DNA from 4 places in the Rossellomorea sp. GQ25 genome. Region 1 is predicted to be linked to each of the others. Evidence: riboswitches for the same ligand, from Rfam matches in the RefSeq annotation. Region 1 holds a riboswitch; each other region holds the start of a gene.
The links. A riboswitch is a leader RNA that binds a small molecule or an ion and turns the genes downstream of it on or off. The one in region 1 is predicted to bind thiamine pyrophosphate.

Region 1 (3,144 bases):
CTAATGGTAAACCTTTGGAGATGTGGGTATACCTATTATTAATGTGAAATCAGAGAAGGGAGATCTCAAGATATGGAAGAAGTTCATTCTTTAGAAACCATCAATGCTACACTTGCTGCAGAAAAGCTGGTGTTACTATACATATCCAGACCCAACTGTTCTGTTTGTCACGCTCTCTTGCCACAGGTGAAAGGGTTACTAGAAGAGTTTCAAGATGTTATGTCCATCCATGCCGATGCAGAAAAAATACCGGAAATAGCTGGTGAGTTCTCCATCTTCACTGTGCCGGTCGTCATCGTTTTTGTATATGGAAAAGAAATGTTCAGGAAGGCACGCTTCGTTCCAATCGAGGAATTACATAGCCAAATGACTCGTCTGGTGAAGATGTTAGACCACTAAACAAACGTTTGATTAAGATTGGAATTTGTTGATCTGACAAGGTTGAAAGGGTTAAACGGTTGTTTAATACTGTGGAAATTTAAAATCGAGAGCCGTTTTTATTTGAAGTTCTATAGCAATAAAAAAAGAGCTGCTAAAAAAAGTGGCTCTTTTGTCATGGTTCAGTGAATAGGTATATAATAGAAAGTATAGGAGTATAGTAGTTGTGAAGAAATTAAAGGGGGCTTGATGAATGATCAGATTGTCTGGAACAAAGAAAGTCATGTTACTGGGTTTAGCAATCATCCTCATAATAGTAGCCAACCGGATTTCTAGTGTACAACACCTGACAGCAAGAATCGCCACCAACCTGTATGTGAGCCTAAAGTATCAAGATCTGGATCTCGAATACCAGAACGTCGAATTTTCACCCCAGTTTGGAGATTATTCTGTAGCGTATAAGGACAAGGACGGAAAAGTCTATGGATTCATGGTTACCCCTAAGTCAATGCCCGTCATCATACTTCATGACCCTCTTAATGAGTCACCTTAAACAAGAGCGAAATCAAAGAGTGAACCTATCTATCTTTCATAATTTCATTCTTCATGTATAATAAAATATAACAACTTTATAAACGTTACCACAAGGGGAGCGAAAGCTGAGAGTGAACAATCTGTTCTGACCCTATGAACCTGTTAGTTAGTACTAGCGTAGGGATGTGGAAAATAAGCGGCATCTTGCTTATTTTGCTTTTTACATTCAGCCCCCTTATGGTTTCGTTTCATCAACCCTAGGGGGATTTTTCATGAAAAATATACGTCTTGTCATTTTACTTGAAGCCTCATTGATGGCGGCATTCGCCGTTATCCTTGATATGCTTCCGTCTATTAAGCTATCACCCAGTATCTCCATTTCGATAGCAATGGTTCCTATTTTTCTATTGTCCTATCGAAGAGGATGGAAGGCTGGGATACTGGCTGGATTTGTATGGGGGCTATTGCAGATTGCCTTGGGTGATGCTTGGATTGCAACTCCTGTGCAGATGGTAGTTGAATATTTCATCGCCTTTGCCTTTATTGGTCTTGCCGGAATCTTTTCCGGTAAGATCCAAGCCTCATTAAGAAGTAACCATCGATCTAAAGCGGTAATGTGGATAGTGGCTGCTACTTTTTTAGGCAGTCTGGCTCGATATTTTTGGCACTTTATCGCAGGCTTTGTCTTCTTCGCAGAATATGCGCCGAAAAGCATGTCGCCACTACTTTTTTCATTAGTAGCAAACGGAATCACCATGCTGGGCTCAGCTCTTCTCTGTACAATCGCTCTGCTGATCTTACTCAACACAGCGCCAAGGTTGATCAGAGTTAGGATATCTCCACAAGAAAGCAGCCGAAAGGCATCATAAAGTTATCTGGACCCGCCCCTACAAAGAGGCTGGTCTTTTTTATGTGAAAATACTCCCCAGGTCCTAGAAACATTTACTTCTACGGCTTCTGTTTGCATGTTGGCGATTTTTTTATACTTAAGATATTCGTTCATATAGGAGTGACCTTGATGGAAGAAATTATGTCAAATATAGCGGCTGAGTGGGGAATATGGGGTGTATTGCTTTCTCTATTTATTGAAGGAAGTGCTTTCCCTTTTGTAGGCACTTTTTTTATCGTAACAATGGGATTTATTTTAGAATTAACGTGGATGGAGATAGGAGTCATTTCTCTAATAGGAAGCTTTCTTTATACAGTGGGGAGCTATATTCCTTATTTTATCAGTTTAAAATTAGGTGCGAAGCTGGAGGCAAGGTTGAAACCTGAAAAACGGAAGAAGCTCAAAGAAGCTCAGGAAAAGTTCAACCGCTACGGAATCTGGAGCGTAGCAATCGCAAGCCCCCTTCACTTAGGAAATGTCATTCCCTTCATGGCAGGCATGGCAAAAATGAATCTGAAAGTGTATTCCCTCCTTACTATGCTAGGGATCGCTCCGTCTACCTTTTTTTTCTTAAGTATTGGCAAGTTTTATGAGGGTGATAAAGAAGTGATCCTGGGGGTGGTAGAAGAATATCAAATGTTGGTTCTGACAGGGTTTGTGCTGGTAACTGTTTTGTACACTCTTTTCAAAAGGAAGAGAGAGAAGGGCATAGGAGGATGATTAGTAAAGATTCGGAGTCTAGATTTTTCGACAAGTTGCTCATAATCCTTTAAAAGTGGCTCATAAATCCTGAAACCGGCTCATAAACAGCCGGAACCAGCTCATAAATCCCTCACCAGCTCACTTGGTCGGCATTCAATATTCATTTTTGGGGGAAAGGTACATTTTCCCGAAAGATTACCCACTAATTCAACCCAAAAACCCTCTACACAGATTAAATCTACGTAAAATCATCCCGTTCCTCATTGATTACACCCCTTCTTTCCTATAAACTAGACCTATTCAAAAAATAGCACGTGTGGAGAGATCGTATGGAAGCAAAAATGATAAGAAGATATGACATTATGGAGGTCAGCTTGCTGGCGGGTAAGATCATGTTGCAAAGTGGTGCAGAGACGTATCGCGTCGAGGATACGATGATGCGCATCGCCGCTTCTTATGGGATTTCAGAATCTCACAGTTATGTGACGCCTACCGGGATCATCTTCTCGATTGAAACGTCTGAACCAACGAAAACGAAGTTGATTCGAATTAACGAGCGATCGACTGATCTTGAAAAAGTAACCCTCGTGAATAGTATTTCAAGGCAAATCAGTAAGGGGCACCTCACCGTTGAGGAAGCA
Region 2 (3,144 bases), on a different contig from region 1:
CGACAGGCTGATATAATACCTTGATTTGAGAAATGACATTTGAGCTGCCCATTTCAATCATTCGTTCATTCATTTGTTCAATCACCTTAAATAAGTCAGATAGATTTCCTTCCATTGTCGTTTCTAATGGATGGACTTCATAACGGACACCTGATTTATCAATGATCCGGATGGCTTCATCCACGTATGGTATAACACTTTCACCATTTTTTGTCTTTGGAATAATTTGTATGCTCACGAGTGCGTTCCCCATTTTGTTCACCTCTTATTTTGGTAAGAATTCGTTTGTGAATGCTTTTTTACTGTCCAGTTCTTTATCTAATAAGTCGTTATCGTACATCCAGGAAGCATAGTTTTCCCAAACCTCCAGCTTCTGCTCTCCCCATCTGTCAGCGTCATCTTTGTATTTAGGAGCCAGCCATTCCTGACTCTTCATGACTAATTCTTTATCAAGATCCGGAGCTGCATCTAAAAGGATTTCACCGGCCTCTTCCGGATTATCGATTGCAAACTGATAGCCTTTTGAAGAAGCAGTTAAAAATGCTTTAACCGTTTCAGGGTCTTTTTCAATCATCTTTTCATTCGTCGTCAAGACAGGAGTGTAATAATCCAGTTTCTCAGAGTAATCCTTTACGTACATCATATTCAAATCCTCACCGCGAAGCTCTGCTTCAATACCTGTCCATCCATAGTAGATCCACGCAAAGTCAACATCCCGTTTCACGGCAGTAAAGAAATCTGTATCTCCCATGTTTACAAAATTCACTTTCTCTACATCTGCGTTTTCTTGTTTCATAATCGACGTCATGACGGCTTGTTCTACAGGTGACCCCCATCCTCCATAACTTTTCCCTTCAAAATCCTTTGGAGTCGTTATACCCTTATCCTTAGGTGAGGCAAACCCGGATGTATTATGCTGTATGACCGCAGCGATAGATACGAGTGGTACGTCCTGTACCCTTGCTTGTGTTACACTTTCCTGGTATCCTACTCCGAACTCAGCTTTACCCGAGGCAACGAGTTGATCTGCACCAGCCTCACCAGGTAAGATGATATCAACATCCAGCCCCTGCTCTTTAAAGTATCCTTTTTCTTTCGCAACGTATAAACCAGTGTGATTGGTATTCGGTGTCCAGTCCAGTACAACCGTAACCTTTTTAAGACCATCTTTCTGTTCCGATGTATTTCCTCCACCACTGCAAGCAGTTAAAAGAAATACAGAACAGATGATATAAATCCATTTTTTCATCATGATTCCTCCTCAAATCCTTGTATGTAGTTGTAACGTTTATTCTCTATTCTTCACTTAGTAGAGAGAATGAATGTATAACACCTTAGAACATTAGGACATAACAACAAAAAAGCGTCCCTAGCTTCAGCGAGGGACGCATCGTTAAACATGATTATGTAATGTTTAAGAGAATGTTTCCTACGCTGGTATCAGCCAGTTCAGGTTCAAAGGGTCAGTATCTGTCAGGATACAATCTCAACCGGCCACACCGGTCCCCCTACACTTGTACTATGAAATTAAACGTTATCTTCTTCCCTACTTTGCCACAGAAAAGGTGGATATTCAAGCATTTCCTCTTAAATAGATTTACATTTGAAAGGCCTGCTCATAAACACCGGAATTTACCAATCTGTTAATGAACGGAATGTATGTAGATACAACGTGTGAATATCCTTTTTGATTGTAAAAAAAGGTGTATTGAAGAAGAAAGATAATAACTAAGAATGGCATCAGTTCCTTTTCTTCCTGAGTTAAAGTACCATCGGACTGATAGCCCCCCATAAAGGCATGGATACATTCAAATTGCTCATCCTCCCCCTGCTTGACCTGATCTTTGAGCATCCCTGCAAGAAAGTAACAGACATCTGCTATGCGGGGTGCTTTTCGTATCCTCTCGAAATCTATGACTCCTGTCACCCTTTCTTCATTCATAAGGATATTACGCGGGTGACAGTCGCTATGTACGAGTTGATGGGTCAATTTGCTATAGGAGAAAGACCATTCATTTAGTCTGCCTAGAAACCCTTTTCCCCACCTTTCTATCATTGTAGAATCCTGTCCGCCTATCCACTCTCTCAAATGTGTTTCAACTTTCCATTCCTCTACCTCGTATTTACAGACGTATTGGTCTAGTCTGCCATGGAGTTGAGAGAGGTATGTTCCCACCTTTTTCAAAGAAGTTAAGGAATAGACTTGTACTGGTTTTCCTTCCAGAGCTTGATACAGGGAGTAGAAAACTTGATGTTGTTGTACATATGGCTGATGCGAGAATGTTAACAGTGGCTTTTCAACAGGAAGCCCGTTTTCCAGTAAAAAAGAAGTTAAGAGCTGCTCTTCTATTCGCTTCTCCACTGAAGAGTTCAATCTCTTTTTTAGATAATATGTTTTCTCCCGACTCTTCACCTTATAAACATTCGGATGATTGCCCACGGTCTCTATGCAGGAAGGCGAAACCTTCCAGTTCAATAATAGATCATGAAGAGGTTCAATCATTTTTAATTCCTTTCCAAACATAGTAATATACGTTTAGTATGACTATGAAAGAATGTCTACATACCATATGAAAAGAGGTTGCATAGATGCAAAGAATACAAATGACGGAAGACTTATCATTCTCAAGAATCATTCATGGGTTATGGAGACTTGCAGACTGGAATCAATCAAAGGAAGACACTCTTTCTTTAATCCAGCACAATATTGAAAACGGAATCACGACTTTTGATCATGCAGATATTTATGGCTCGTATACATGTGAAACGTTATTTGGTGAGGCTCTCATCCTTCAGCCATCCTTACGTGAGAAAATGGAGATTGTGACAAAATGCGGTATTGTCCTGCCTTCTGACAATCGTCCTGAACATAAAACACATCATTACAACACTAGTAAAAAGCATATTTTAGCATCAGTTGATAACTCCCTGCAGAACCTGAAAACGGATTACATCGATTTATTATTGATTCACAGACCAGATCCATTTATGAATGGAGAAGAAGTGGCAGAAGCCTTCACTCAATTGAAAGAGGAAGGAAAGGTCCGGCATTTCGGGGTATCCAACTTTAAAGTTCATCAATGGAATATGCTTCAATCCTACTTACCGTTTCCATTGATCACAAATCAAATCGAATTATCTGCA
Region 3 (3,144 bases), on a different contig from region 1:
GCCCAAACCTTTGAAGATGTTTATGGGGATATTAAACAAATTGCAACCGTAATGGGAGTAGAGAAGAAGGGGAACGAATTGGTAGATGGCATCAAGGAAGAGATTTCAGATGTGAAAGAAAAAGTAAGTACACTAAAGGAAAAAGAACAAGTATATTTTGAAATCAGTCCCTCCCCTGATATCTATACAGCAGGAGCAGAAACGTTTCAGCAAGAAATACTGGAAACGGCCGGGGTCGAGAATATCTTTGGAGACCAAAAAGGCTGGGTGAAGGTAGGAGAAGAAGAAATCATTAAACGTAATCCTAATATGATTTTAACTACAGTGGGGTACGTCGACGAGCCGACAGCTGAAATCAAGTCCCGGGAAAGCTGGAAAGATGTAAAGGCAGTGAAAAATGATCAAGTCCATTTCCTGGATTCAGATATTATGTCAAGACCGGGACCACGTATCGGTGAAGCGGTTGAGCTAACGGCTGAAACGGTGTATCCGGACTTGTTTTCTGAATAAAGTAGGATGTTAGATTGGAGAAGACAGTGATTTGTATGTGGAATCATTGTCTTTTTCATCTCAAGTTCTACAATTTTCGGACCATTATGATAAAGTAAACGTAACAACATCACGATAGGAGAAATCAACATGAGCAAACTGGAAGTCATTGTTTTGAATGAGGAAGATGCAAAAGTGGCAGAAACATCCGGAGCAGATCGACTTGAATTGGTATCTGACATACACGAGGGAGGATTAACTCCTGAATATCGTATGATAGAAAATGTATTGAAGGCTGTTTCGATTCCTGTTCAGGTTATGATTCGTTTACATAGTAAATCTTTCTCGTATGATGCCGAAGAATTGCGCGTCATGATGGACCAAGTAAGGACCATAAATGAAATGGGGGCCCCGGGCATCGTTTTTGGTGCTTTATCCAAGGAAGGGAAACTTGATTCCCATGCTTTAAAGGAAATCGTACAAACTGCGAAGGGTCAGTCAATTACTTATCACCGGGCTATCGATGTGTCTTGCGGTCCATTAGACTTATGCAAAGAATTATTCCATTCAGGATTGAACGTTGATCGAATTCTCACATCTGGAGGAAAACCTGAAGTGAGCGAGGGATTGGACGTGATTAGTACAATGAGGGAAATAGAAAAGATCGGCGGCCCAATTATCATGCCTGGATCAGGGTTAACCGTGGAGAATATAGGAGAAATACACAATAAGCTAAATGCACGGGAATATCATGTTGGATCAGGTGTTCGTAAAGACGGGAGCTATGACTTAGGAATAGACCCTGAAAAGGTAATGAAAATCAAACGGGTGATCACATCATAATTTGATTTGTTACTATACTACTATTTGAAAAAAGAATGGATTGTGGTAAAAATAGTATGTAACAACATACTATCAATATTTCTACTGGGGGAGTCCGATATATTGCTTGGACTGAGAGGAGAACGCATAAGTTCTTTGACCCTTTGAACCTGATCTGGATGATACCAGCGTAGGGAAGTAGTACGAAGCGTTTTTTTTTGTGTTTTGTGACGCTTACTACTTTTTGACATTTCGGGTTCTGATTATTCAGGACCCTTTTTTGTGTCTTCATGTCCTTTTTTTGAGAAAGAGGAATGCCCGATGCAGTAACTTCCTGGTCCTATCATAAGGAGGAGAAGTTAAGTGGCAATCGAGTTAAAATCGCAATTTACAAACAGTAAAAAAGTGTATGTAGGAGGGTCCAGGCCTGACATAAACGTTCCGATGAGAGAAATTGAACTTAGCAGAACGAATGCTTCCTTGGTCGATGAAGAGAATGAACCGGTTCGTGTATACGATACAAGCGGACCTTATACAGATGAGCATTACCAAGTCGATATTAATAAAGGGTTACCTTCCGTTCGCACAGAGTGGATCCTGGAACGTCAGGATGTCGAGGCTTACCCGGGACGTGAAATCGAACCGGAAGATAACGGCTATAAAGGAAAAGATCCTCATGCAAACGTAGAGTCGTTCCCTACAATCAGACGTACCCCAATGCGTGCAAAAACGGGTCGTAATGTGACTCAAATGCATTATGCAAAAAAAGGAATCATTACACCGGAAATGGAATTCATCGCTATCCGGGAAAATGTTGATTCTTCATTTGTAAGAGAAGAAGTAGCAAATGGCAGGGCCATCATTCCGGCTAATATTAATCATCCTGAATGTGAACCGATGATCATCGGTCGTCACTTTCATGTGAAAATAAACGCGAATATCGGGAACTCGGCCGTATCATCTTCTGTTGAAGAAGAAGTGGAGAAAATGACGTGGGCAACTCGTTGGGGTGCCGATACAATAATGGACTTATCAACAGGAAAAAACATTCATACTACAAGAGAGTGGGTGATTCGAAATTCGCCTGTCCCTGTTGGTACGGTACCGATCTATCAAGCGCTTGAAAAGGTAAACGGGATTGCCGAGAATCTTACATGGGATGTGTACAGGGATACATTGATCGAACAGGCGGAGCAGGGGGTTGATTACTTCACCATTCATGCAGGTGTATTATTGCGTTATATTCATCTAACAGCTACTCGTACAACAGGCATCGTATCCCGTGGAGGTTCAATCATGGCACAATGGTGTCTTGCCCATCATAAGGAGAACTTCCTTTACTCACACTTTGAAGATATTTGTAAGATTTTAAAAGCCTATGATATCTCCGTTTCCTTAGGTGATGGTCTAAGGCCCGGGTCAATAGCTGATGCGAATGATGAAGCGCAGTTTGCAGAGCTTGAAACATTAGGCGAGCTAACCAAAATTGCTTGGAAGCATGATGTACAGGTGATGATTGAAGGCCCTGGACATGTACCGATGCATATGATTAAAGAGAATGTGGATAAGCAAATGGAAATCTGTCATGAAGCCCCTTTTTATACATTGGGGCCATTAACGACCGATATAGCACCGGGGTATGATCACATCACTTCTGCCATAGGGGCGGCCATGATCGGCTGGTTTGGAACAGCTATGCTGTGCTATGTAACACCTAAAGAGCATCTGGGATTACCGAATAAAGATGATGTGAGAGAGGGTGTCATTGCTTATAAAATAGCAGCACATGCAGCGGATTTAGCGAAAGGGCATCCAGGGGCACAAGTTAGAGAT
Region 4 (3,144 bases), on a different contig from region 1:
TTGCCGTTTAATATTTATAATCGAAATAAACAGGTGCAGCTCGAAGATCAGTTGGAAGATGCTAATAAACGTATTTCAGACTTGGTCAAGCAGGAAGAACGCCAGAGGATTGCCCGTGATCTACACGATACATTGGGTCAAAAGCTTTCTCTTATCGGCCTGAAAAGTGACCTGGCCAGAAAATTGGTAAACAAAGATCCAGAGCAGGCCCGAAGCGAATTAAAGGATGTTCAGCAAACGGCGCGAACCGCTTTAAGTGAAGTAAGGACAATGGTTTCGCAAATGAGGGGTATTCGACTAAAAGACGAAATCGTCCAGATCAAACAGCTATTAAAGGCAGCGGAAATTGATTTCGTGATGGATGATGAGGTCATGCTGCCCCAAGCATCACTCTTTCTTGAAAATATCTTGAGCATGTGCCTAAAAGAAGCCGTTACGAATGTTGTCAAACACAGCAAGGCGTCGCACTGTGAACTCAGCATTGAAGAGTCGGATAAAGAGATGACCATCATAGTGAAGGATGATGGTATGGGAATCGAGAGAGATTACACACAGTCTAAAGGAAGCGGTTTAATCGGAATGAGAGAACGGTTAGAATTTGTAAATGGAAGCTTAGACGTTTTTTCCGATAATGGGACCACTTTGATTATGAGAGTGCCGAAAGTAATCAAGCAAACAGACAGGGAGAGAATGGAATGATTCGAATTGTTATTGCAGAAGACCAACGAATGCTATTAGGTGCCTTAGGCTCGTTACTTAGCTTGGAGGATGATATGGAAGTGGTAGGGAAAGCCGACAATGGAGAAGAAGCCATTGCCCTCGTCCACGAGCTGAAGCCGGATATTTGTATCATGGATATAGAAATGCCGAAAAAAACGGGACTTGAAGCAGCAGAAGAATTAAAGGGTAAAGATTGCAAAGTGATCATTCTCACCACTTTCGCAAGATCCGGTTATTTTCAACGCGCATTAAAAGGCGGGGTGAAAGGGTATTTGTTAAAGGATAGTCCAAGTGAAGAACTGGCCAACTCGATCCGCCTGGTGATGGATGGTAAAAGAATTTATGCACCAGAGCTTATGGATGATGTGTATGGTGAAGAGAACCCCCTTACAGACCGTGAAAAAGAAGTGTTGGAGCTGGTTGCTGACGGGAAAAACACGAAGGAGATAGCCGATGAACTCAGCCTCAAAACGGGTACCGTCCGAAACTATATCTCAACCATTCTCGACAAACTTGAAGTTAAAAATCGAATCGAAGCCATCACTCAATCAAAAGAAAAAGGATGGTTTAAATGATGTGTTGGGACGGACCTCCAACTTGGAGGTCCGTCCCACTTTTATTTAGTGTTGTAATTACTTAATCTATGGTTTGTATATTTATAGATTTGTAACAGACACTTAATTTTGCTTTACAAGTGCTTTATTCTAAAAGGAATTTCATTTAAATTACAAAGGGGGTATCCTTTGCTATGATAGGTTTTTATGGAAAGGCCAAATGAAAAAATGATGAAAGGTTTTCTTTTTGGTGTTGACAAGTAAAAGAATCGTGGTACGATAACAACGAATACAAAATTTCATAGGACGATCCACTAGGGGTGCCTTCTAAAAGGCTGAGATTAAAGTGTGACTTTAAGACCCTTTGAACCTGATCTGGTTGAGACCAGCGTAGGGAAGTGGTGTTTGACGGTCACATAGAATCGTATTCTATCAAGCTGATCTCAAGCCACTTTCTGTATGCGGTATGCATAATGAAAGTGGCTTTTTTTGTTGCCCATTTCGGGTCGTCTGGAAAAGGAGAAAGATATTATGTCATTTACAACGTACTTAAGAAACGAAGTGAAGGAAATTTGGGAAGCGAGTTTTCACCATCCTTTCGTTAAAGGGATCGGAGATGGAACCCTCCCCCTTGAAAACTTCAGATACTACATTCTGCAGGATGCCTATTACCTCTCCCACTTTTCAAAGGTGCAGGCACTTGGTGCAGCAAAAGCGACAGACTTACATACTACATCCAGAATGGCAACACACGCTGTAGGAACGAATGAAGCAGAGCTTTCACTTCATGAAAATTTCTCGAATCGTTTGGGGATCACAGAAAAAGAAAAGCAGCAATTCAAACCGGCACCTACTGCATATGCCTACACGTCACATATGTATCGTTCTGCACAGTATGGAGGTCTCGCAGATATCCTGGCAGCCATACTCCCATGCTACTGGCTGTATTATGAAATCGGTGAGCGCTTGAAATCATGTGCACCTGAGGAAGGTATTTATCAGGAGTGGATTGCAGCTTATGGTGGAGAATGGTTTCGGGAGTTAGTGGAAGAACAAATTCATCGACTGGATGGATTGGCAGAAACGATGACCGAAACGGATAAGGAAAGAATGAAAGAGAACTTCATTTTGAGCAGCATTTATGAATTACAATTTTGGGAAATGGCATACACACTGGAGAAGTGGCCGTTTCAGACATCACTAGGTAAAGAAGGTAGAATACATGTCTAAATTAAAACTGACAGACATTTTAGTAACGGTCGTCATCTCAATAGGTTTTGGAATTATATATAAGCTTTGGGGACCGGTTTACAACTTGTTAAAGCCATTTGGATTGCATGCTGACCAACTGATCTATGGCATGTGGTTCATGGCGGCAACCGTGGCATTTTTAATCATTCGGAAACCTGGCGTCGCACTTCTGGCCGAGATTGCAGCGTCTTCAGGGGAATTTCTCATGGGAAGTGAATGGGGGCTTGAGGTATTACTATTCGGTCTGATTCAAGGTTTGTTTGCAGAGTTGATTTTTCTTATCACCCGCTATAAGCGTTTTGATGTCATCGTCATTTGTACTGCTGCTGTGGGCTCAGCACTTGGATCTATCTTGATGGACTACTTTAAAGGGTACATGGGAGACTTGGTTCTGTGGAATTTATCACTTTTCATTGGTGCCAGATTAATAGGATCTATCGTGATTGCAGGCATTGGTGCCTTTTATCTGGTTAGGGCTCTGGAGAAAACGGGGGTAACCAGTTTGGTCAGAAGTGCAGATCAAAAAGATTATGATGCATTGAATCAGTAAAGGAGGGAAGGCCGATGCATGTTGAGAATCTGCGCCTTACGTTTTCCGGTTCAGAGAATTTGATGTTTA

Region 2: linked by a shared signal. The riboswitch ahead of AC6CIB_RS17270 (ABC transporter substrate-binding protein) and the one ahead of thiT (energy-coupled thiamine transporter ThiT) in region 1 are both predicted to bind thiamine pyrophosphate.
Region 3: linked by a shared signal. The riboswitch ahead of thiC (phosphomethylpyrimidine synthase ThiC) and the one ahead of thiT (energy-coupled thiamine transporter ThiT) in region 1 are both predicted to bind thiamine pyrophosphate.
Region 4: linked by a shared signal. The riboswitch ahead of tenA (thiaminase II) and the one ahead of thiT (energy-coupled thiamine transporter ThiT) in region 1 are both predicted to bind thiamine pyrophosphate.

Annotation. Positions count from the first base shown of each region.
Region 1 covers NZ_JCAXEQ010000002.1:970,569-973,712, reverse strand. Annotated here, with positions in the region: gene AC6CIB_RS10590 (thioredoxin family protein) at 73-399, shown strand; gene AC6CIB_RS10585 (hypothetical protein) at 632-931, shown strand; TPP riboswitch at 1,015-1,113, shown strand; gene thiT (energy-coupled thiamine transporter ThiT) at 1,185-1,781, shown strand; gene AC6CIB_RS10575 (DedA family protein) at 1,931-2,521, shown strand; gene AC6CIB_RS10570 (threonine/serine exporter family protein) at 2,833-3,144, shown strand, end outside.
Region 2 covers NZ_JCAXEQ010000005.1:311,175-314,318, forward strand. Annotated here, with positions in the region: gene AC6CIB_RS17265 (MTH1187 family thiamine-binding protein) at 1-253, opposite strand, end outside; gene AC6CIB_RS17270 (ABC transporter substrate-binding protein) at 266-1,249, opposite strand; TPP riboswitch at 1,410-1,520, opposite strand; gene AC6CIB_RS17275 (phosphotransferase enzyme family protein) at 1,598-2,503, opposite strand; gene AC6CIB_RS17280 (aldo/keto reductase) at 2,590-3,144, shown strand, end outside.
Region 3 covers NZ_JCAXEQ010000009.1:8,394-11,537, forward strand. Annotated here, with positions in the region: gene AC6CIB_RS20820 (ABC transporter substrate-binding protein) at 1-510, shown strand, start outside; gene AC6CIB_RS20825 (copper homeostasis protein CutC) at 640-1,332, shown strand; TPP riboswitch at 1,409-1,525, shown strand; gene thiC (phosphomethylpyrimidine synthase ThiC) at 1,675-3,144, shown strand, end outside.
Region 4 covers NZ_JCAXEQ010000001.1:346,312-349,455, forward strand. Annotated here, with positions in the region: gene AC6CIB_RS01880 (sensor histidine kinase) at 1-699, shown strand, start outside; gene AC6CIB_RS01885 (response regulator transcription factor) at 696-1,295, shown strand; TPP riboswitch at 1,581-1,688, shown strand; gene tenA (thiaminase II) at 1,806-2,504, shown strand; gene AC6CIB_RS01895 (ECF transporter S component) at 2,497-3,075, shown strand; gene AC6CIB_RS01900 (ABC transporter ATP-binding protein) at 3,090-3,144, shown strand, end outside.